DNA from 2 places in the Kribbella sp. NPDC050470 genome. Region 1 is predicted to be linked to the other one. Evidence: riboswitches for the same ligand, from Rfam matches in the RefSeq annotation. Region 1 holds a riboswitch; the other holds the start of a gene.
What was found. Region 1 has a riboswitch for FMN ahead of ribD (bifunctional diaminohydroxyphosphoribosylaminopyrimidine deaminase/5-amino-6-(5-phosphoribosylamino)uracil reductase RibD). Riboswitches for the same ligand answer to the same signal wherever they lie in the genome.
Positions count from the first base shown of each region.

Region 2: linked by a shared signal. The riboswitch ahead of ribB (3,4-dihydroxy-2-butanone-4-phosphate synthase) and the one ahead of ribD (bifunctional diaminohydroxyphosphoribosylaminopyrimidine deaminase/5-amino-6-(5-phosphoribosylamino)uracil reductase RibD) in region 1 are both predicted to bind FMN.

Region 1 covers NZ_JBITHV010000012.1:356,134-366,224, reverse strand. The annotation lists gene ACIBGM_RS35335 (methyltransferase) at 1-72, opposite strand, end outside; gene ribH (6,7-dimethyl-8-ribityllumazine synthase) at 77-547, opposite strand; gene ACIBGM_RS35325 (bifunctional 3,4-dihydroxy-2-butanone-4-phosphate synthase/GTP cyclohydrolase II) at 547-1,785, opposite strand; gene pnuC (nicotinamide riboside transporter PnuC) at 1,787-2,455, opposite strand; gene ACIBGM_RS35315 (riboflavin synthase) at 2,452-3,063, opposite strand; gene ribD (bifunctional diaminohydroxyphosphoribosylaminopyrimidine deaminase/5-amino-6-(5-phosphoribosylamino)uracil reductase RibD) at 3,064-4,092, opposite strand; FMN riboswitch at 4,216-4,349, opposite strand; gene ACIBGM_RS35305 (MFS transporter) at 4,407-5,552, opposite strand; gene ACIBGM_RS35300 (protein kinase) at 5,713-7,095, shown strand; gene ACIBGM_RS35295 (CGNR zinc finger domain-containing protein) at 7,252-7,764, opposite strand; gene ACIBGM_RS35290 (hypothetical protein) at 7,801-8,481, shown strand; gene ACIBGM_RS35285 (VWA domain-containing protein) at 9,045-10,091, opposite strand, start outside.
Region 2 covers NZ_JBITHV010000004.1:78,853-88,943, forward strand. The annotation lists gene ACIBGM_RS12330 (FGGY family carbohydrate kinase) at 1-694, opposite strand, end outside; gene ACIBGM_RS12335 (nucleoside hydrolase) at 842-1,714, shown strand; gene ACIBGM_RS12340 (extracellular solute-binding protein) at 1,711-3,009, shown strand; gene ACIBGM_RS12345 (sugar ABC transporter permease) at 3,019-3,933, shown strand; gene ACIBGM_RS12350 (carbohydrate ABC transporter permease) at 4,049-4,945, shown strand; gene ACIBGM_RS12355 (sugar phosphate isomerase/epimerase family protein) at 4,979-5,974, shown strand; gene ACIBGM_RS12360 (transketolase) at 5,971-6,963, shown strand; gene ACIBGM_RS12365 (transketolase C-terminal domain-containing protein) at 6,960-7,928, shown strand; gene ribB (3,4-dihydroxy-2-butanone-4-phosphate synthase) at 7,912-8,532, opposite strand; FMN riboswitch at 8,636-8,769, opposite strand; gene ACIBGM_RS12375 (DUF4038 domain-containing protein) at 8,822-10,091, shown strand, end outside.

The DNA.
Region 1 (10,091 bases):
CACAACCTCCAGACGCCGCGCGAGGAACGAACCGGGTACGTCGTAGTCGCCGTGCCAGCGGTGCCAGTCCATGAGGCTAAAGGCTACGGATCGCCACCAGCGTCGAGAGAGCGGCCTGGGTTGCCTCGTACCCCTTGTCCTCCCGGCTGTCCGGGAGGCCGGCGCGGTCGAGCGCCTGCGGGTCGTTGTCACACGTGAGTACGCCGAAGCCGATCGGGACGCCCGTGGTCACGCCGACCTGCATGAGGCCCTCGGTCGCGGCCTGGCAGACGTACTCGAAATGCGGGGTGTCCCCGCGGATCACGACGCCGAGCGCGATCACCGCGTCGTACCCGCTCTTGGCCGCATGCAACGTCGCGACCGGGAGCTCGAAGGATCCCGGCACCCGGATCACCGTGTAGTCGGTGACGCCGGACTCGTCCAGCGCGCGGATCGCGCCGGCCACCAGGGCGTCGGTCACCTTCGGGTGCCACTGCGCTCCGACGATCGCGACGCGGGCGCCGTCGGCCCGCGGGGTCTCGATGGTGGGTGCTCCACTGCCCGACATCAGCCGGCTCCGTTCTCTTCGGCGAGGACACCGGCGGGCAGGTGGTGGCCCATCCGGTCGCGCTTGGTCCGCAGGTACCGCAGGTTGTGCTCGGTCGGGTCGATCGAGATACTGCGGCGCTCGACCACGTCGATGCCGTAGCCCTGGACGCCGGCCAGTTTGTCCGGGTTGTTGGTCAGCAGCCGGACGGACGTGACGCCCAGGTCGGCCAGGATCTGCGCGCCGGTGCCGTAGTCCCGGGCGTCCGCGGGCAGCCCGAGGTCCAGGTTCGCGTCGACCGTGTCGCGGCCCGCATCCTGCAACTCGTACGCCTGCAGCTTGTGCAGCAGTCCGATCCCGCGACCCTCGTGACCACGCAGGTACACGACGACGCCGCCCTCGGCCGCGACCTGGCGCAGCGCCTCGTCCAGCTGCGGTCCGCAGTCGCACCGCAGCGACCCGAACACGTCACCGGTCAGGCATTCCGAGTGCAGCCGCACCAGTGTCGGCCCGGCCCCGAGGTCGCCCCGGACCAGCGCCAGCTGCTCCGACCCGTCGACGATGTTCCGGTAGCCGTGGGCAACGAAATCGCCGTACTGGGTCGGCAGCGTGGTGGTCGCGACGCGCTGGATCTGGCTCTCGGTACGGCGCCGGTAGCGGATCAGGTCGTCGATCGACACCAGCACCAGCCCGTGCTCGTCGGCGAACTCGCGCAGTTCGGGACCGCGCTTCATCGTGCCGTCGTCGTTCACCATTTCCGAGATCACCGCGGCCGGCGTCAGCCCGGCCATCCGGGCCAGGTCGATCGACGCCTCGGTGTGCCCCGGCCGCACCAGGACGCCGCCGTCGCGACCGCGCAGCGGGAAAACGTGCCCCGGCTGGACCAGGTCGTACGGCTCCGACGCGGAGTCGGTCAGCACCCGGATCGTCCGGGCACGGTCCGCGGCCGAGATCCCGGTGCTGATGCCGTCGCGGGCATCGACCGAGATCGTGTACGCCGTCCGCATCCGTTCCCGATTGTGCGGCGTCATCAGCGGGATGCCGAGCCGGTCCAGCTCGGCGCCCTCCATCGGGACGCAGACCACGCCGGAGCTGTACCTGATCAGGAACGCCAGCAGCTCCGGCGTCGCCTTGGACGCGGCGAAGATCAGGTCGCCCTCGTTCTCGCGGTCCTCGTCGTCGACCACGATCACCGGCCGTCCGGCCCGGATCTCCTCGATCGCGTGCTCGATCGTGTCGAGTTTCAGCACGTCACCCATGTCAGCCCACCACCACTGGTTCCGGAGCCACGGTGCGCTCCCGGTTCTGGATCCGCCACCAGGAGGCGAACCCGACGACACAGAACAGCCCGTAGACGATGTACATCGTCGCCGACGGGTAGAACTTCGCCTGGATCAGCAGCGGTACGCCGACCACGTCGACGGCGATCCAGATCAGCCAGAACTCGACGAATCCGCGGGCCATCCCGTACGTCGCCAGGATCGACCCGGTCAGGATCCACGCGTCCCACTGCGGTCCCCACGAGCCGAGCTCGCGCAGGACGAAGTACGAGATCGCGTACAGGACGACCGCGAACCCGAGCAGCTCGAACCGCTCGCGGGTGGTCGCCCAGCGCGGCTGCACCGCCTTGCCGGCGCCGCCGTGCCGGGTCTGGTACCAGCGGTACCAGCCGTAGAGGCTGACCAGCGCGAAGAACACCTGGCGACCGGCCTGGCCCCAGAGGTCCTTGTCCTGCGGCGTGTCGAAGATCCCGCCGACGAAGACGGTGAACAGCAGGACGTTGCCGACGATGCCGACCGGCCAGGCGGCGACCAGCCGGCGCATCCCGAACAGGGCGCTGCCCAGGCCGAACACGTTGCCGACGATCTCGCGGACGAGCACCGGCGAGCCGGCGATCTCCACCTCAGAGTGCAGCAACCAGTCGATCACCGGTCCACTCCCTTGGCGGTGAGCAGCCGCTCGACGTACTTGGCGATCACGTCGACCTCGAGGTTCACGGTGTCGCCGACCTGGTTGCGGCCGAGCACGGTCAGCTCGAGCGTGGTCGGGATCAGGCTGACGCCGAACCTGCCGGTCGCGTCGTCCACGTCGGTGACGGTCAGCGAGACGCCGTCGATGGCGATCGAGCCCTTCTCGGCGACGTACTTGAGGATCTCGGGCGTGGTCGCGACCCGGACGTCCTCCCAGTGCTCGCCCGGCGTCCGGCTCGCGATCGTGCCGGTGCCGTCCACGTGGCCCTGGACGATGTGCCCACCGAGCCGGGCGTGGGCCGTGACCGCACGCTCGAGGTTGACGCTCGAGCCCTTGTCCAGGCTGCCCAGGCTCGTCCGCTGCAGGGTCTCGCGCATCACGTCGGCGGTGAAGACGCCGTCACCGTGCTCGATCACCGTGAGGCAGCAGCCGTTGACCGCGATCGAGTCGCCGTGGCCGGCGTCCTCGGTCACCTTCGGGCCCCTGATGGTGAGCCGGGCGGCGTCTCCGTCCAGCAGGTCCAGCGACTCGACGGCGCCGAGTTCTTCGATGATGCCGGTGAACATCTACTTCCCTCCAAGAGGAGTCAGGGTCAGCCGGACGTCGTCGCCGAGACGGGTGACGTCCGCTAGCTTGAACCGCCGAAGGTGGTCGATCGATTCCGCGCCGAGGTCGCCGATCGCGGCGTACCCGGAGCCGAGCACGGCCGGGGCGACGTACGCGACGATCTGGTCGACCAACTGGGCGCGCAGGAAGGCGGCGGCCAGCGTCGGGCCGCCCTCGAGCCAGAGGTGCCGGATGTGGTGGTCGTCGAGTTGGCGCAGTACCTCGGCCGGGTCGTGCGTCGGCAGGATCAGCGTCTCCGCGCGGTCGTTGCGGACCTGCGCGGTCTCCGGGATCTCCCGGTCGCCGACCACGACCCGCAGCGGCTGCCGGGCCGCCGGTACGTCGTGCTCGTCGCGGACCGTCAGCTCTGGGTCGTCGTCCAGCACCGTCTGGGTGCCGACCGCGATCGCGTCGCACTCGGCGCGCTTCCGGTGTACGTCGGCGCGCGCGATCGGCCCGGTGATCCACCGGCTGGTCCGGTCCGGGGCGGCCGACCGCCCGTCCAGGGTGGTGGCGAACTTCCAGGTGACGAACGGGCGGCCCATCCGGACGCTGTGCAGCCACACGTGGTTGACCGCCTCCGCCTCGTCCCGCAGCACGCCCTCGGTGACCACGATGTTCTTGTTCCGCAGCTTCTCGGCGCCGCCGGCGGCCTGCCGGTTCGGATCCGGTACGGCGTACACCACGCGGGCGACACCGGCCTCGATCAACGCGTCGGCACACGGACCGGTCCGGCCGGTGTGGTTGCACGGCTCGAGCGTCACGTACGCGGTACCGCCGCGGGCCCGCTCGCCGGCCATGGCCAGCGCCTCGACCTCGGCATGGGGGCCACCGGCAACGGCATGGAATCCCTCACCGACCGGATGCCCGTCGCGGCCGGTGATGACACAGCCGACCACCGGGTTCGGGTGCGTGCTACCGATGCCCTTGGCGGCCAACTCGACCGCACGCCGCATCCAGGCGACGTCGATCGGCGAAGCGTTGTTCACTCACGGTCCCTCGTTGTCACGGACGCACTCCGGGGTTCGTGACAACCGGCGCACACGCACTGCCGTCCGGGGTCGCGTCGACCTTGTGGGTCGCGTTGCCGAACGTCAGAGCGCACCCGCCGATCGCGTGCGCCTCCCATCCGGACTTTCACCGTCGGTCCCGGAATTCCACCAGGTCAACCGGCCGCTCGACTGCTGCGGCCGGGTCGCGGACTGTCACCGCCGGCTCGGAATTACACCGACCCCGGAGCACGCGAGTGGGTTCACTCGTACTTCAAGTGTGCCACCACTGGTCCAGCGGGCCAGGACCCAGGTCACATCCTGGGCATCCGCTGCGTGACGGCGAGCCCGGCCGCGGCGGTCAGACAGGCCGCCGCGACGGTCAGGATGAGCGGCCGGTACCCGAATGCCTCGGCCAGCGCCGCGCCACCCAGCGGCCCGACTGCCTTCGCGATCGTGACCGGCGTGGTCAGGATCCCGGAGATGGTGCCGAACCCGTCGGCGCCGTACCGGTCGAGCAGGATCGCCGGCGTCGCGATCGACGACACCCCGAACCCGAGCCCGAACAGCGTCAGGCAGACGACCGCCCCGCCGATCTGCTGACCCACTACCGGCAGCAACGAGATGGCCACGCCCTGCACGGTCAGGACGCAGGCCGTGATGGTGGCCATCGGCAACCACCGGGCCGAGACACTGGCGACGATCCGTCCGGTCACCGACAGCAGCCCCAGCAACCCGGCGAGCGTCGCCGCTGTCGCCGGTCGGTGGCCGAGGCTGATCAGGTACAGCACCAGGTGGACCGAGATCACGGCCAAGGCCGCACTATGTACGACGAAGGAGCCGGCGAGCACCCAGAACCCGGCGTCCTTGAGCACCCGCCGCGGCGATCCCTTCGGCTGTCCCGGCGCGAGCCGCGGCATGCTCCGCCGTACCGCGAACGCATGCAGCGGAATCGCGATCACGGCCACCAGACCAGCAAGGACGACCAACGCTCCCCGCCACCCACGCGCGTGCTCCAGCCACCCGGTCAACGGGATGAAGATCGAGCTCGCCAGCCCACCGACCAGCGTGATCGTGAGGATCGCCTTGGTCCGCGACTCCGGCCTCGCCACGGCAACCACCACCGCGAACGCAGGCGGGTAGAGCACCATCGCCGACGCGATCCCGATCCCCACGAAGACGCCGTACAACTGGACTGTGTTCTGGACCTGCGACCACCCCAGTACGGCGACCGCCGCCAGCACCGACCCGGTCGTCATCAACGCGCGCCCACCCCGGGCGTCCAGCCACCGCCCCACCGGAATCGACATCACCCCGGTCACCAGCACCGCCACCGTCGACGCCCCCACCGCGGTCGTCGTCGAGATCCCCAACTCCCGCGACATCGGCCCCAGCAACACGCTGAACGCATACGTGAGCACCCCGTACCCCACCGTCGTCGTGACAGCCAACGCCGCCACAACCCGCCGAACCCCCACCCCCGGTGCGGCCACAACCCTGGAGTCCCTCACTCACCCCATTCCACCACCCCACCCCCACCCCCGCCTCCCGATTACCCCGCCTGCATGCGTCCTCGAGCGCGGTCGATGGGTCGACTGGTGGGGCGGTAGGTTCTTGCCGGTGGAGGCGTTTGCGGGGCGGTACCGGCTGATCGACCTGATCGGGACCGGTGGAATGGGCTCGGTCTGGCGGGCGTGGGACCTGCGACGGTCGGCGTACGTGGCGGCTAAGGTACTCGGCCAGCACGACGCCGCGACGCTGCTGCGGTTCGTCCGGGAACAGTCGCTGCGCATCGACCACCCACACGTGGTGGCACCGCACGGCTGGGCGGCCGACGACGACAAGGTCGTGTTCGCGATGGACCTCGTCCGCGGCGGCTCGGTAGCGACTCTGCTCGGCGACCACGGCCCGCTGCCGACGTCGTACGTCGCCGTACTGCTCGACCAACTCCTGCACGGCCTGTCCGCAGTACACGCGGCCGGCGTCGTACACCGCGACCTCAAGCCCGCCAACCTCCTCCTCGACGCCACCGGCGAGGGCCGCCCGCACCTGCGCCTGTCCGACTTCGGCATCGCCGGCCTGCTCGACGAACCACGCATGACCCGCCACAGCACGATCCTCGGCACCCCCGGCTACCTCGCCCCCGAACAACTCGCCGGCGCCGACCCCGACCCGCGCCAGGACCTCTACACCGTCGGCGCCGTCGCCGCCGAACTCCTCACCGGCGAACGCCCCGGCCCCGACGGCAAACTCCCACCCGTCGAAGGCCCCCTCGCCGACTTCATCCACCGCAGTACGGCGACCGACCCCACCCACCGCCCCACCACAGCCCACGCCGCCGGCCGTCTCCTGGCCGAGTCCGGCGCCCTCCCACCCGCCAACACCGCTCCCTGGTCCACCCACCCCGACTCCCCCGAAGTCTTCGACCAACTCCCACCCCTCCCACCCCCCTGGACCCCCACCGGCCCCGCGCCCAAGCCCTCAGCGCCCGCCGGCACCCCCTCACCCGCAACCCCATCCCCAACCAACACCGACCATCAGCCGGCAGCACCAACTCACACGGCCGCCATACACCTCACCTCACCACCGTCCCCCCACCCCACCGCCGCACCCACACCAACCGCGTCCGCAGCCACCACCAACCCCAACCCCGCCAGACCCAGTTCCACCCAAAGCCACCCCACGGACCCCGCAGCCCCATCCCCCACTACCTCCAGCTCCCCCACCGGCTCCAGCTCCACCACCACCGCCCCGCACAGCACCCCCGCATCCCCCAGCTCCCCCGCCCCGCACGGCTCCCCCGCCCCGCACAGCACCTCCACATCCCCCGGCACGCCCGCCTCGCCAGCAACCGCCACCGCGCCCAGCACCCCCGCCTCGCCCACTGTCACCCCAACGCAAGGCACTCGCCCCCGAAACCGCCCACTGGTCTGGCTCGCCTCACTGAGCCTCACAGGCGGACTAGCACTCCTAGCCACCGCCGCCTGGCTCCTCCTGAACTAACCCACAGACCCGGCACGCACTCAGCACCGCCCGCAGCTCACGTCCCGCCAGGCAGGTGACGATCCTCAGCGTGGCCGCGGCCCTAGCCCAGCCTTGGCCGCGCGATCAACCTGTCGGCGACTCCAGAGCAGCCCCTGCGACTCCAGAGCAGACCTGCTAGGACTCCTTCGCCGCCCGAGCCCGGTACGCCGCGACCGTCGTCCGACTCGCACACGGGTTGGAGCAAAACCGCCGTGTCCGGTTCCGTGACTGATCCACGAAGTAGTTGCCGCACTCCGCCGCCGCGCACCGCCCGAGCGTCACCGACGGATCCCCCGCAGCAACCAAGGCGAGCTTGGCGGCAACCAACTGACCGACCCAGCGCCTGGCCGGAGTGCCGTTGCGACTGAAGTGCACGTGCCAGCCGCCGTCGTGATCAGACAAGTGCATATCCGGCGGGTACTCACGCAGCAAGCGATGCACGGCATCGGGAGCGCCACCATCGACAGACTGCGCCAGCGCCGTCCGCACGAGCTCAGGCAGTTCGCCGTACTCGCCGTCCGGCGGCGGCGTGATCTCGTGCTCTGCGAAGAACGCAGCCACCAGTTCGCCGTCCTGATCGAGCGTGCCCGTGTTGGCCAGCTCGACAGCCAGCCGCGTCACGTTCCCGATGTAGTCACCGTAAGACACTTGACCACCTACATCACGATTCTTATGGTAGGCGTCATGCTAGCCGATGACACCTACATCGCCCGGCGCCTGCACCTGCTCGGCGAGTGGGATGCCGCCCTCGCCACCTTGGGCCCGGACGCCGATCCCGAACTGCGCGCCGAGATCGCCGTAGACCGCTGGTTCTTCCAGATCGAGCACCATGAGGAGGCCGAGAAAGCAGTCGCGGCACTCGATCCCGCATCACCGACAGCACAATTGCTCACGGCACGAATGGCCTACAGCCGCCTGCTGTTCCGCCACCACCCGCGCGCCGACGACCGCGCCGTGGCCGAGGCCGGCTACCGCGCAGCGGTCGAGACCGGCAACGAGAAGCAGCGAGGTTGGGCCGAGTACCACTGGGGCGTCCTGCTGGACAACATCGACGACGACCCGGACGGCGCCCTCCGGCGCTACGGGACAGCCCTAGACATCGCAACGAAAACCAACGACTGCTACCTCGAGTCGTACATCATCCGGCACCTCGCACATCTCAAGGAGCCCACCGAACGAATCGCCATGCTCCGCCGATCCCTCCACCTACGCGCCGCCCTCGGCGCCCGCCCCCAAACAGTCGCCGCCCAAGCCACCCTCGCCGAAGATCTCCCCCAGGACGACCCCGAACGCGCCGACCTAACCCAAACCTTCCGCCCAGCCGCCCAAAAACTCCGAATCCCCTGGCTCCACCCCGACAGCTAACCCCACCACCCCGAGCAAGCACGACAAGCCTCGACTCCCGCTCGACCAACCGTCCGACCGGCGGGCTTGGCCGCGCGACTACTGACACCGGACTGTGGTCGCCAGCGCTTCGGGCGACGGGACCTGAGTCGGCCGGCTATTCGACCGGCAGGAGGTCGCACGACTGGTAAGCCGGGCTGCGATCCCGGGGGCACGAGTGATGTAAGCCAGATCGGCCGACAGCCCGGACGACGGGGTCGGTTGTACGGCGGTCGACGCGTGATGATCGCCAGGAGACGGGCGACGGAAGCTGAGTCGGCCAGCCGTTCGACCGGCGGATTCGTCGTACGACTGGCGAGGCGGCCTGTGATCACCGGCAGGTGAGACGCGAGCCGATCGCCACGAGCAGGCGGTGGAAGCTGGGTCGGTCGGCTGGTCGGTCGGTGGGGTTGGTTGCTGCGGGGAGATGCCGCGGGATCACTTCATGCTCGGGTTGTGGGCGATCGATGGCGGCTGGCGGTGAGGAGTGGGCGGGGCTGACGTGGACAGAGCCCGGGCTTTGGGCCCGGGCTCTGGTGGGGTGGTTAGTTGTACGGCGGCTGGGACTGTGGTTGGCCGCCCTGGTTGGGGTGGCTGCCCTGGCTTGGGTGGCCGCCCTGGTTGGGGTGGCCGGCTTGGTTGGGGTACTGCTGGGGGGCCGGGTGCCAGGCAGTGGCGCTGGGTTGGGTGATGGCTGGTTTGCGGCGGAGGCGGAGGAGGGCCAGAGCTCCAACTACGAGGAGGACTGCGCCGCCGCCGGAGAGGCCGGCGATCAGGGCTACCGGGGTGGTGTCGGTGGTGGGCGCCTTGCCTTGGGTGGGACCGCCGGCCTGAGGGGTGTTGCCGGATTCGGTGCCGGTGGCGGTCGGGGTGGCGGTGGGTGTGGGGGTGACTGAGGTCCCGGCCACCGGGGTCGCGCCATCTACGTACTCGGGTTTGCCGGTGCCAGGTGTGCCGACCACGCCGACGGTCAGGGTGAGCGGGACGGTGAAGGCTCGGTCGTTGTCCTTGCGGGTCAGGGAGACGGCGACGTAGTACTCGCCCGGCATCGAGGTACCGGTGTCTTGGTTGTTGGCGCCGTTGCGGTTCAGGTAGCGGATCTCCTTGGTGGTGAGCGCCTGGATCACGCCATCCTTGGACAGCACCCCGCGCTTGCCCGCTCCACCCGGCACGTTCTTCGCGAACACGGAGTACACGTCCTCGCCGATCGGGGAGATCAGCGCCGTGTCCAGGTAGCGAATGCCACCCAGCGCCTTACTGGTCGCCGCGCCGAGCTTGGGCACCGTGAACTGGGCCTGGATCCGCTGACCCCAGTCGGCCTTCACGCGGTACAGCTGAAGCTCACCCGGCATGATCGTCGTCTTGTAGCTGCCAGCCTCGAGCAACGGAGCGTCCGGGAAGCTCGATCCGGGGATGATCTCGCGCGGAGTCGAGCCGGGCATCTGGGTCCACACCGGATCGCCGGCCTCATCGGGCAGGTTCGTCGTCGAGGTCACCGGCGGCTCCTCGTCGACCCGCAGCTCGAACGGCACACCCTTGAGCTCGCGGTAGTCCTTGCCCGGAGAGACGGTCAGCACCATCTGGTCGGAATC
Region 2 (10,091 bases), on a different contig from region 1:
CGGCCAGCACGGCGACGATCGGGATCCCGTCGGCGAGTCCCGGAACGCCTTTGGTGTGGCCGAATCCGCCGTTCGACGGCCGGACCTCCGGCAGCACCGACCGCGGTACGGCGAAGGCGTCGAGCAACGACGCGGACCAGTCGAGGTCGAGAACGTCGTACAGCAAGGTGCGTGACGCGTTGCCGGCTTCTATTAGATGCTCTTGGCAACCAGTCAGCCGGTGGACCAGCCAGGAGTCGACGGTGCCGACGCGATCGGGTTTCGAGTTCTCGAGTAGCCAGTGCAGCTTGGGTGCGGAGAACATCGCGTCCACCCGCAGTCCGGTGCGCTCGCGGACCAGGTCATCGAGCTCGACTGGAAGCGTGGCGCACCAGGCGGTCGTCCGGACGTCCTGCCAACCGATCACCGGTCCGACCGCCTCGCCCGTGTCCCTCCACCCGACGACCGACTCACGTTGTGTGGACAAGGCGATTCCGGCCACCTCAACCGCGCCGGCGGACTCCAAGCACGCCGAGATCGCAGCGAGCACGCTCTGCCAGATGCCTTCGGCGTCCTGCTCGGCCCACCCGGGGTGTGGCGTCGAGAGGCCGACCGGGGCGGATCCGGTGGACAGCACGGCGCCGTCCGCGGCGACGAGCACCGCCTTGGAGTTGGTCGTGCCCTGGTCGACCGCAAGCACGGCAGATCCACCCACGTCGAGCGCCCTCCCGATTGGACAACTTTCAACTGAGGTCTTGACGGGACTCTAGCCCCGTGGTGAAACTCAGGTCGACAGGTTATGCACTATTGAATATCTATTCAAAGATTGGATCTCAGGGTGGCGAAGCCGAGTAGACGCCGGGTGATCATCAACACGGACGCCAAGAACGAGGCGGACGACCAGTTCGCGATCGTGCACGGGCTGTTGTCGCCCACCTTCGACATCCGCGGGCTGATCGCCGCGCACTTCGGGACCCGGCGGTCGGACCGGAGCATGGAAGAGTCGCGCGAGGAGATCGAGCTGCTGCTGGACCTGATGGACCTGACCGGCCAGGTCCCGGTCGCGGACGGGGCGCCGACCGGGATCCCGGACGAGCAGACCCCGCTGGACTCGCCCGGCGCCCGGCTGATCATCGAGGAGTCCAAGCTGGCCTCGAAGGACGACCCGCTGTTCGTGTCGTTCCTCGGCCCGCTGACCGACATGGCCTCGGCGATCCTGCTCGACCCGGAGATCGTGCACCGGGACGTGATCGTGATCTGGATCGGCGGCCGGGGCTACGACGGCTACACGACGTACCCGGGGATCGAGTTCAACCTGTCCAACGACATCCACGCCGCGAACGTGGTGTTCGGCTCCGGGATGACGGTCTGGCAGGTGCCGAGCGACGTCTACACGAAGGTCTCGGTGAGCTACGCGGAGCTCGACGAGAAGATCGGCGACGCCGGGCCGCTCGGCAAGTACCTGATCGAGCAGCTGCACGAGTGGAACGCCACCCACCACGGCGAGCCGATCGAGTCCCGGTCCCTCGGTGACTCACCCGCGATCGCCCTGATGCTCTTCCCCCGCAGCGGGGACATGCGGGTCCGGCCGGCGCCGCGCTTCGGCGTGGACGGCTGGTACCTGCCCGGGACCGACAACCCCATCAGCGTCTGCGAGCACGTCGACGTCCGGTTCCTGCTGGAAGACATGTTCGCCAAGATCCGCCGCTTCGCCCGGCAAAGGAGCACTCAATGAACACCTTCACCCGCCGTGGATTCCTCGGTCTCACGTCCGCCGCCGCAGCCGGCGTCGGTCTGTCCGCCTGCACCGGCGGTGGCACGTCGACCAGCGGGAGCGGCGGCGCCACCGGCGCGGCCTCGAACAATCTGCGCCTGTTCACCTACGAGGGCGACGAGACGATCGGCCTGCTGCGGGCGCAGGTCAAGAAGTTCGACGAGCAGAACGGTACGACGACGACCGTCGACAGCCTGCCCGGCTCGGGGGCGGCGGTGTACCCGGACAAGCTGCGCACCGAGCTGCTCGGTGGCAAGGGCCCGGATGTCTGGCGGATCTGGGGCGGCCAGATCGGGGCGCCGTTCGCGAAGGCGAAGCAGTCGCTGGACCTGTCGCCGTACTACTCCAAGTACGGCTGGGACTCGAAGATCAACACCGCGGCGATCGGCGGCATGACGTTCGACGGCGTGAAGTCCGGGGTGCCGTTCGTCTCCCTCGGCATCGGCGCCTGGTACAACAAGTCGCTGTTCGCGAAGGCCGGCGTGAGCGGCCCGCCGACGACGTACGCCGAGCTGGAGGCGATCAACGACAAGCTCGTCGCGGTCGGGGTGACGCCACTCGGCACCGGCGGCAAGTACGGCTGGCATGTGATGCGGCTGTTCGAGTACCTGCTCGAGCACACCGCCGGCCCGGAGCTGCACGACAAGCTGCTGACCGGCGACGAGAGCTGGGACCGGCCCGAGGTGGTCGAGGCGTTCGCGCTGTTCAAGAAGTGGCAGGACAAGAAGTGGGTGCCGCAGGGCGCGCTGGGTCTCGACCCGGCCGACATCGAGCCGGCGTACGTCCAGGGCAAGACGGCGTACACGATCACGGGGCCGTGGACCGAGGCGGCCGCGATCCTGACCGCGAAGAAGAGCCCGGCCGCGTTCGGCAACTTCGAGCTGCCCACCGACCAGCAGCCGGCCCGGCACTCGGGTTTCGTCGAGGGCTACATGATCAACGCCAAGACCGGGAACGCCGACAAGGCCGCGGCGCTGATCGACTTCATCGTGAAGCCCGAGACGCAGAAGGCGATGCAGGTCAGCGCCTCGACGGTCAAGGGCGCCGAGCCGGACCCGAAGGCGCTGCCGCTGTCGGCGGAGTGGGCGCAGAAGTACGGGAGCAACCCGTTCTACACGATCCAGGACCAGGCCTTCCCGAAGAAGGAGGCGGACCAGTACTTCAGCGTGCAGAGCGACCTGCTGCAGGGATCGGTCACGCCGGAGGCCGCGGCGAAGAAGATGCAGGAGATCGTCTCCGCCTGGGCGAAGGGCTGAGTAGGGCTGATGGCGACGGTCGCACTGTCCAAGCCTGCCAAGGCCGCGAAGGCCAAGAAGGGTGGCAAGTGGTCACCCTGGTTGTTCGCCCTGCCCGCCTTGGTGGTGTACGTCGCGTTCCTGGTGTACCCGGCGTTGTCGTCACTGTGGTTCAGCCTGACCGACTGGGACGGCCTGAGCGCGACGTACAACTTCGTCGGGCTGCAGAACTACGTCGACCTGCCCAAGGACCCGGTCGTGGTCACAGCGGTCCGGAACAACGTGATCTGGACCGTCGTGACGATCGCGGTCCCGACGATCATCGGGCTCGCGCTGGCGATCGCGCTGAACGGCAAGGTGCACGGCAAGCCGATCCTGCGGCTGATCTTTTACACGCCCGCCGTCCTCCCGCTGGTCTCGATCGCCTCGATCTGGGGCTGGCTGTACAACCCGCAGTACGGCGCGATCAACTCGTTCCTGCGGCTGCTCGGGCTGGACGGGCTGGCGCAGCCGTGGCTCGGGCAGGACTCGACCGCGTTGTGGGCGGTGATGGTGCCGGCCATCTGGTTGCGCACCGGCTTCCCGATGCTGCTCTACCTGGCCGCCCTGCAAGGGATCCCGAACGAGCTCTACGAGGCCGCGACGGTCGACGGTGCGAGCCGTTGGCAACAGTTCTGGCACGTGACGATGCCGAGCCTGCGGCCGGCCCACTACATCGTGCTGGCGTTGTCGCTGATCGACTCGTTCAAGGTCTTCGACATGATCTACGCGATGACGTACGGCGGCCCCGGTACGGCGACGCAGGTGATGGGGACGTGGATGTACGCCAACGTCTTCCAGTACTACCAGGCCGGTTACGGCACCGCGATCGCCGTGGTGATCACCCTGGTGGCGGTCGCCGTCGGCATCCCGTACGTCCGGTCCCAGACGAAGGAGGCGTCATGACTGTGCTGAATGCCGCGCTGCCGCGCGGCAGGTCATGGGGCTGGAACTCCCGGCCTTCCCTCGTCTCTCCAGTCGCTTCGCTCCCTCCGTTCCTCAGTCCAGGCCGGGAGGCCCCATGACCTCGATCGCACCCGTGCGGGTCGACGCGCCCGTCGTACTGCAGCAGACCGAGCCGGTCAGCCAGGAGCCGAAGGGCCGCAAGGGCCTGGTCATCACGCTGGTGCTCGTCGTGGTGGCGCTGTTCTGGATCTCGCCGCTGGCGTTGCTGGTGATCACCGCGGTCCGGCCGCTGTCGGACTTCATCGGCAACGGGCCGCTGTCCTGGCCGGACCAGTTCACCTGGTCGAACTTCAAGGACGCCTGGGGGATCGGCAACTTCGCCACCACCTACCGCAACAGCGCGCTGCTGGCGCTGATCAAGGTGCCGCTCGGCGTGCTGATCGCGGCGATGCTCGGGTTCGCGCTGGCCAAGCTGCGGATGAAGTTCCGCACCACCGTGATGTTCTCGGTGTTCCTCGGGCTGACCATCCCGATCTACATCACCATCGTCCCGGTGTTCATCATGATGCGTCAGGCCGGCGCGACCGACAGCATCTTCGGGCTGATCGGGCCGTACCTGGCCTTCGGCATCCCGTTCGAGGTGCTGGTGCTGCAGTCGTTCTTCCGGCAGATCCCGGACGAGATCATCGAGGCCGCCAAGGTCGACGGCGCCGGCGACTGGCGGGTGTTCTTCACGATCGTGCTCCCGCTGTCCCTGCCGGCGCTGGTCACGGTCGCGATCCTGGACGCGGTGGCGACCTGGAACGAGTTCCTGTTCGCGCTGATCCTGCTGAACTCCGACGCCAACAAGACGATCCCGGTCGGACTGCTCAACTTCCAGGGCCAGTTCGCCAACAACAACACCGGTCTCGCGGCGGGCATCCTGATCGCCGTGGTGCCGATCCTGATCGCGTACACCCTCCTGCAGCGCTGGATCGTCGGCGGCCTCACCGCCGGCTCTCTCAAGGGCTGACCGAAACCGCCCCACACGAAGGAGTAACCACCAATGACTGACATGCCGGTCTTCGGCGCAGGTATCTGGCACTTCGCGACGTACAAGGACCGCTACGCCACCGACGGGTACGGCGACCCGGTCGGCCTGCTCGAGCAGATCGACCGGGCCGGCGCCGTCGGCGACCTGTCCGTCGTCGACCTGAACTGGCCGTTCGCCGGGTACGACGGGGCGCTCGACGAGGTCAAGGAGGCACTGAAGCGCAACAACCTGAAGGCGATCGCGATCACCCCGGAGATCTACACCCGCGACTTCGTCAAGGGATCCTTCACCAACCCCGATCCCGGCGTCCGCAAGCAGGCGCTGGAGCTGATGCACAACGCCACCGAGCTGGCCAAGGACCTGGGCTGCTCGTACGTGAAGCTCTGGCCCGGTCAGGACGGCTGGGACTACCCGTTCCAGGTGGACTACCGCGACATCTGGAACCTCGCGCTGGACGGCCTGAAGGAGCTCGTCTCCGCGCACCCGGACATCAACTTCGTGATCGAGTACAAGCCGCGCGAGCCGCGGGTGAAGATCATCTTCCCGAACGTCGCCCGGACGCTGCTCGGGATCGAGAAGATCGGCCTGCCGAACCTCGGCATCCTGCTCGACTTCGGCCACTCGCTGTACGGCCAGGAGACGCCGGCCGACGCCGCCCAGCTGGCGATCGACTACAACCGGCTGTTCGCGATCGACGTGAACGACAACCTGCGCGGCTGGGACGACGACATGGTGGTCGGCTCGGTGCACCTGGTCGAGACGTTCGAGTTCTTCCACACGCTGCGCAAGAACAACTGGGAGGGTGTCTGGCAGCTGGACCAGTTCCCGTTCCGCGAGGACAGCGTCGAGGCGGCCAAGCAGGCGATCCGGTTCCTCAAGGCGGTGCACCACGCGCTCGACGTACTTGACGACGAGGCGTTGGCCGCGGCGCAGGCGTCGCACGACGCGCTGGCCGCGCAGAAGCTGGTGCAGAAGGTGCTCCTGAGTTCGATGGCGGAGCTCGCATGACACTGACCGTCGAACACACCACGATGCCGGTGCTCGGGCGGCTGCCGATCCACAGCAGCCGGGCCGAGCAGGTGGCGCACATCGCCGAGGCGGCCCGGCAGATCCGGATCCAGGACCTCAAGCTGGTCCACCACGCAGGCGCCGGCCACATCGGCGGTGACTTCTCCGCCATCGACATCCTGGCCACCCTGTACGGCGCGGTGCTCGACATCACGCCGGACACGGTGACCGCGCACGAGCGCGGCCGGTTCATCCTGAGCAAGGGCCACGTCGCCGGGGCGCTCTACACCACGCTGGCGGCCTTCGGGTTCCTGCCGGTCGACGAGCTCGCCACCTTCCTCAAGCCCGAGTCGGCCCTGAACGGGCATCCGAACCGGAACAAGGTCGCCGGGGTCGAGGCGAACACCGGTCCGCTCGGCCACGGGCTGCCGGTCGCGGTCGGGCATGCGCTGTCGGCCAAGCTGGACGTGTCGATGCGCCGGACCTACGTGCTGGTCGGTGACGGCGAGCTGCAGGAGGGCAGCAACTGGGAGGCGATGATGGCGGCCTCGCAGTACCAGCTGGACCGGCTGACCGTGATCGTCGACCGGAACCGGCTCCAGCAGGGCGCCACCACGAAGGAGACCAACGACCTGGACCCGCTGCCGGAGAAGGCGATGGCGTTCGGGTTCGCGGTGGTGGAGGTGAACGGTCACGACCACGGCGAGCTGCTCGACGTGCTGTCTGCCGTACCCTTCCGGCCCGGCAAGCCGACCTTCGTGATCGCCCACACGCACAAGGGGCACCCGATCTCGTTCATGAGCAACAACGTCGCCTGGCACCACCGGGTGCCGGACGCGGCGGAGTTCCAGCAGGCGCTGACCGAGCTGGAGGCTGTTGTTCCCGGATACACCAAGGAGCTTCCAATGACCGAGCGAAGCGAGGGCATCATCAAGCACAGCCGGCCTCGTGTCTCATCCGCGCCCGGAGCGAAGCGAGGACGCGGATGAGCATGGTCGAGACTGCCTCGATCGCCGACCAGCCGCGGTACGACTGCCGGGACGCGTACGTCGAGACGCTCGCCGAGCTCGCGCACGCGGACCACCGGATCGTCGGGGTGGTGAACGACTCGGTCGGGTCCAGCAAGCTGAACAGCTTCCGCAAGGCGTTCCCGGACCGGTTGATCAACGTCGGGATCGCCGAGCAGGACATGGTCGGGGTCGCGTCCGGCCTGGCCAACGGCGGCCGGATCCCGTTCGTCTCGGCCGCGTCCTGCTTTCTGACCGGCCGCGCGCTGGAGCAGATCAAGGCGGACGTCGCCTACTCGAACACCAACGTGAAGCTCTGCGGGATGAGCCCGGGCGTCGCGTACGGCGAGCTCGGCCCGACGCACCACTCGATCGAGGACATCGCCTGGTTGCGGGCGATCTCCAACCTGACCGTGATCGTGCCGGCCGACCCGATCGAGACCGCGGCGGCGCTGCGCTGGGCGGCGGCCTCGGACGGGCCGGTGTTCATCCGGGTCAGCCGGATGAGCGTGCCGAAGGTGTACGCCGACGACTACGAGTTTCGGATCGGCAAGGCGATCACGGTCCGGGCCGGTGACGACGTGACGCTGATCAGCAACGGGACGGTGCTGTGGCGGGCGCTGGCCGCGGCCGAGCAGCTCGCCACCGAAGGGATCTCGGCCCGGGTGCTGTCGATGCCGACGGTGAAGCCGCTCGACGTCGAGGCCGTGGTCGCGGCCGCGCGGGAGACGGCCGGAATCGTCACCGCGGAGGAGGCAGTGTCCGGCGGCGGCCTCGGCGGTGCGGTGGCGGAGACCGTCGTACAGCAGCACCCGGCGCGGGTGTCGATCCTCGGGATCCCCGAGTTCGCGCCCACGGGGTCGGCCGGGTACCTGCTGGACCGCTACGGGCTCTCGCCGGACGGCATCGCGGACGCCGCGCGCCGGCTGCTCAAGCCAAGTAGCTGACCAGGTCGGCGATCGAGATCATCGCGAAACCGTGAGTGTCGGCGAACGCGCGCAGGTCGGGCCCGGTCATCAGGGTGCCGTCGTCGTTCATCAGTTCGCCGATCACTCCGACCGGCGGCAGCCCGGCCAGCCGGACGAGCTCGACCGTGGCCTCGGTGTGACCGGGCCGCTGCCGGACACCGCCCTGCACTGCCCGCAACGGGAGGATGTGACCGGGCCTGATCAGGTCCGTGGGCTGCGCCGCCGGATCGGCCAGCACGCGGACCGTCCGGGCCCGGTCGGCGGCCGAGATGCCGGTCCCGACCCCGCTGCTCGCGTCGACCGAGACCGTGTACGCGGTCCGCAGGCTGTCCTGGTTGTCCGGCACCATCAGCGGCAGCTCGAGCCGGTCGAGGATCTCCGGTGCGGCGGGTGCGCAGACGTAGCCGCTGGTGTGCCGGACCAGCAGCGCCATCAGCTCGGGGGTCGCCAGGCTCGCGGCGAAGGTCAGGTCGCCCTCGTTCTCGCGGTCCTCGTCGTCGACGACCACGACCGGCCGTCCCAGGGCGAGCTCGTCGATGGCGCGCCGGACGGTGTCCAGCCGGGTCTTGGTCGCGGTGCTCACGGTCGTTGTCCTCTCGGCGTGAAACTGGCGCCGTACTCCGGGGCAACGACAAGCTCCGCGGGCACCACGGCAGCAAACGCCGACAGCGCACCGCGAAGACCTGCCACGTGCGTCTTCCCATCCGGACTTTCACCGTCGGTCCCGGAGTTCCACCGGGTCAACCGCATCTCCTTGCGGACATGCGGGTCGCGGACTGTCACCGCCGGCTCGGAATTTCACCGACCCCAGAGCACGTGTGGTCTTGCTGTTCGCCGCTCAGTCTATCCGTCACAACCACCCTTGGAGTGTCATGTCCATCTCAGTCTGGCGTGCAGTCGAGCTGACGCTGACGCGCAACCACGAGGAGCCGTACGCCGCCGAGGAGTGGGCCGACTTCGAGCACGAGAGCGGCCTCCGGCTGCGGCGGCCCGCGTTCTGGGACGGCGGTGACACCTGGCGGGTCCGCTTCGCCGCGCCGTCGCCCGGCCGGTGGACCTGGACGAGCGGCTCAGACAGCGGCGAGCTCGACGTGGAACCGGCTGATCCCGGGCAGGACGACCCGTTCTACGCACGCGGCTTCTGGCGGATGTCGCCCGGCGGTCGCAGCCTGGTGCACGCGGACGGCACGCCAGCCATCCTCGCGGGCGACACCGCCTGGGCGCTGCCCTGGCGAGCGACCCCCGAGCAGGTCCGGGAGTACGCCGCCGACCGGCAGGCGAAGGGGTTCAACGCGGTCCTGCTGATGACCGTGCAGCCGGACATGCGTGCCGTCGGCCCACGCGACCGCACCCAGGACGAAGGCTTCGCGGTCGGCTTCGAGGACCTCCCGGACGGGCACCTCAACCAGCCGAACATCGAGTACTTCCAGTACCTCGACGACCTGCTCCGGATCCTGGTCGAGCACGGGCTGGTCCCGGTGCTCCAGCCTGTCTTCCACGGCTTCGGCTGGAAGGGCCTCGAGGTAGCCGGGCCCGTCGTACCGCCGGAGGAGTATGCCCGCTACTGCCGATACCTGGTCGCCCGGTACGGCGCTCAGCCGGCGATCTACCTGGTCGGCGGGGACGGATCCGGTCGCGAGCCCCAGATCGCCGCCGGCGGGGCCGAGGTGCACGCGACGGACTGCTACGAGCAGCCGACCGGCATCCACTACCGCCCGCACATCCACGCGGACGCGCACCAGGATGCGGACTGGCTGGACTTCCAGTGGTGCCAGACGGGTCACAGCGGTGAACACGTCCCCGAGCGGGTTGCGGACATGTGGCGGAACCGGCCCGTCAAGGCGATCGCGAACGGCGAACCGACGTACGAGAACACCGGGCGGACCGGCGTCGGCGCCGGCTGGTGGCAGGGTCACGAGGCGTGGAGCAACCTCTGCGCGGGCGGGACGATGGGCGTCGTCTACGGCGCCGGCAGCCTGTGGCAGTGGAAGCTGCATCCGGACGAGCCGGGGCACGCGGACTTCTTCGCGGCGCCGGGCGCGGGCTGGCGGGAGGCGGTCGGCTTCGAGGGGTCGTCGTACGTCGGTCTGCTCACCAAGATCCTGCGTGGGCTGCCGACGACCGACATGGAGCCGGACTGGA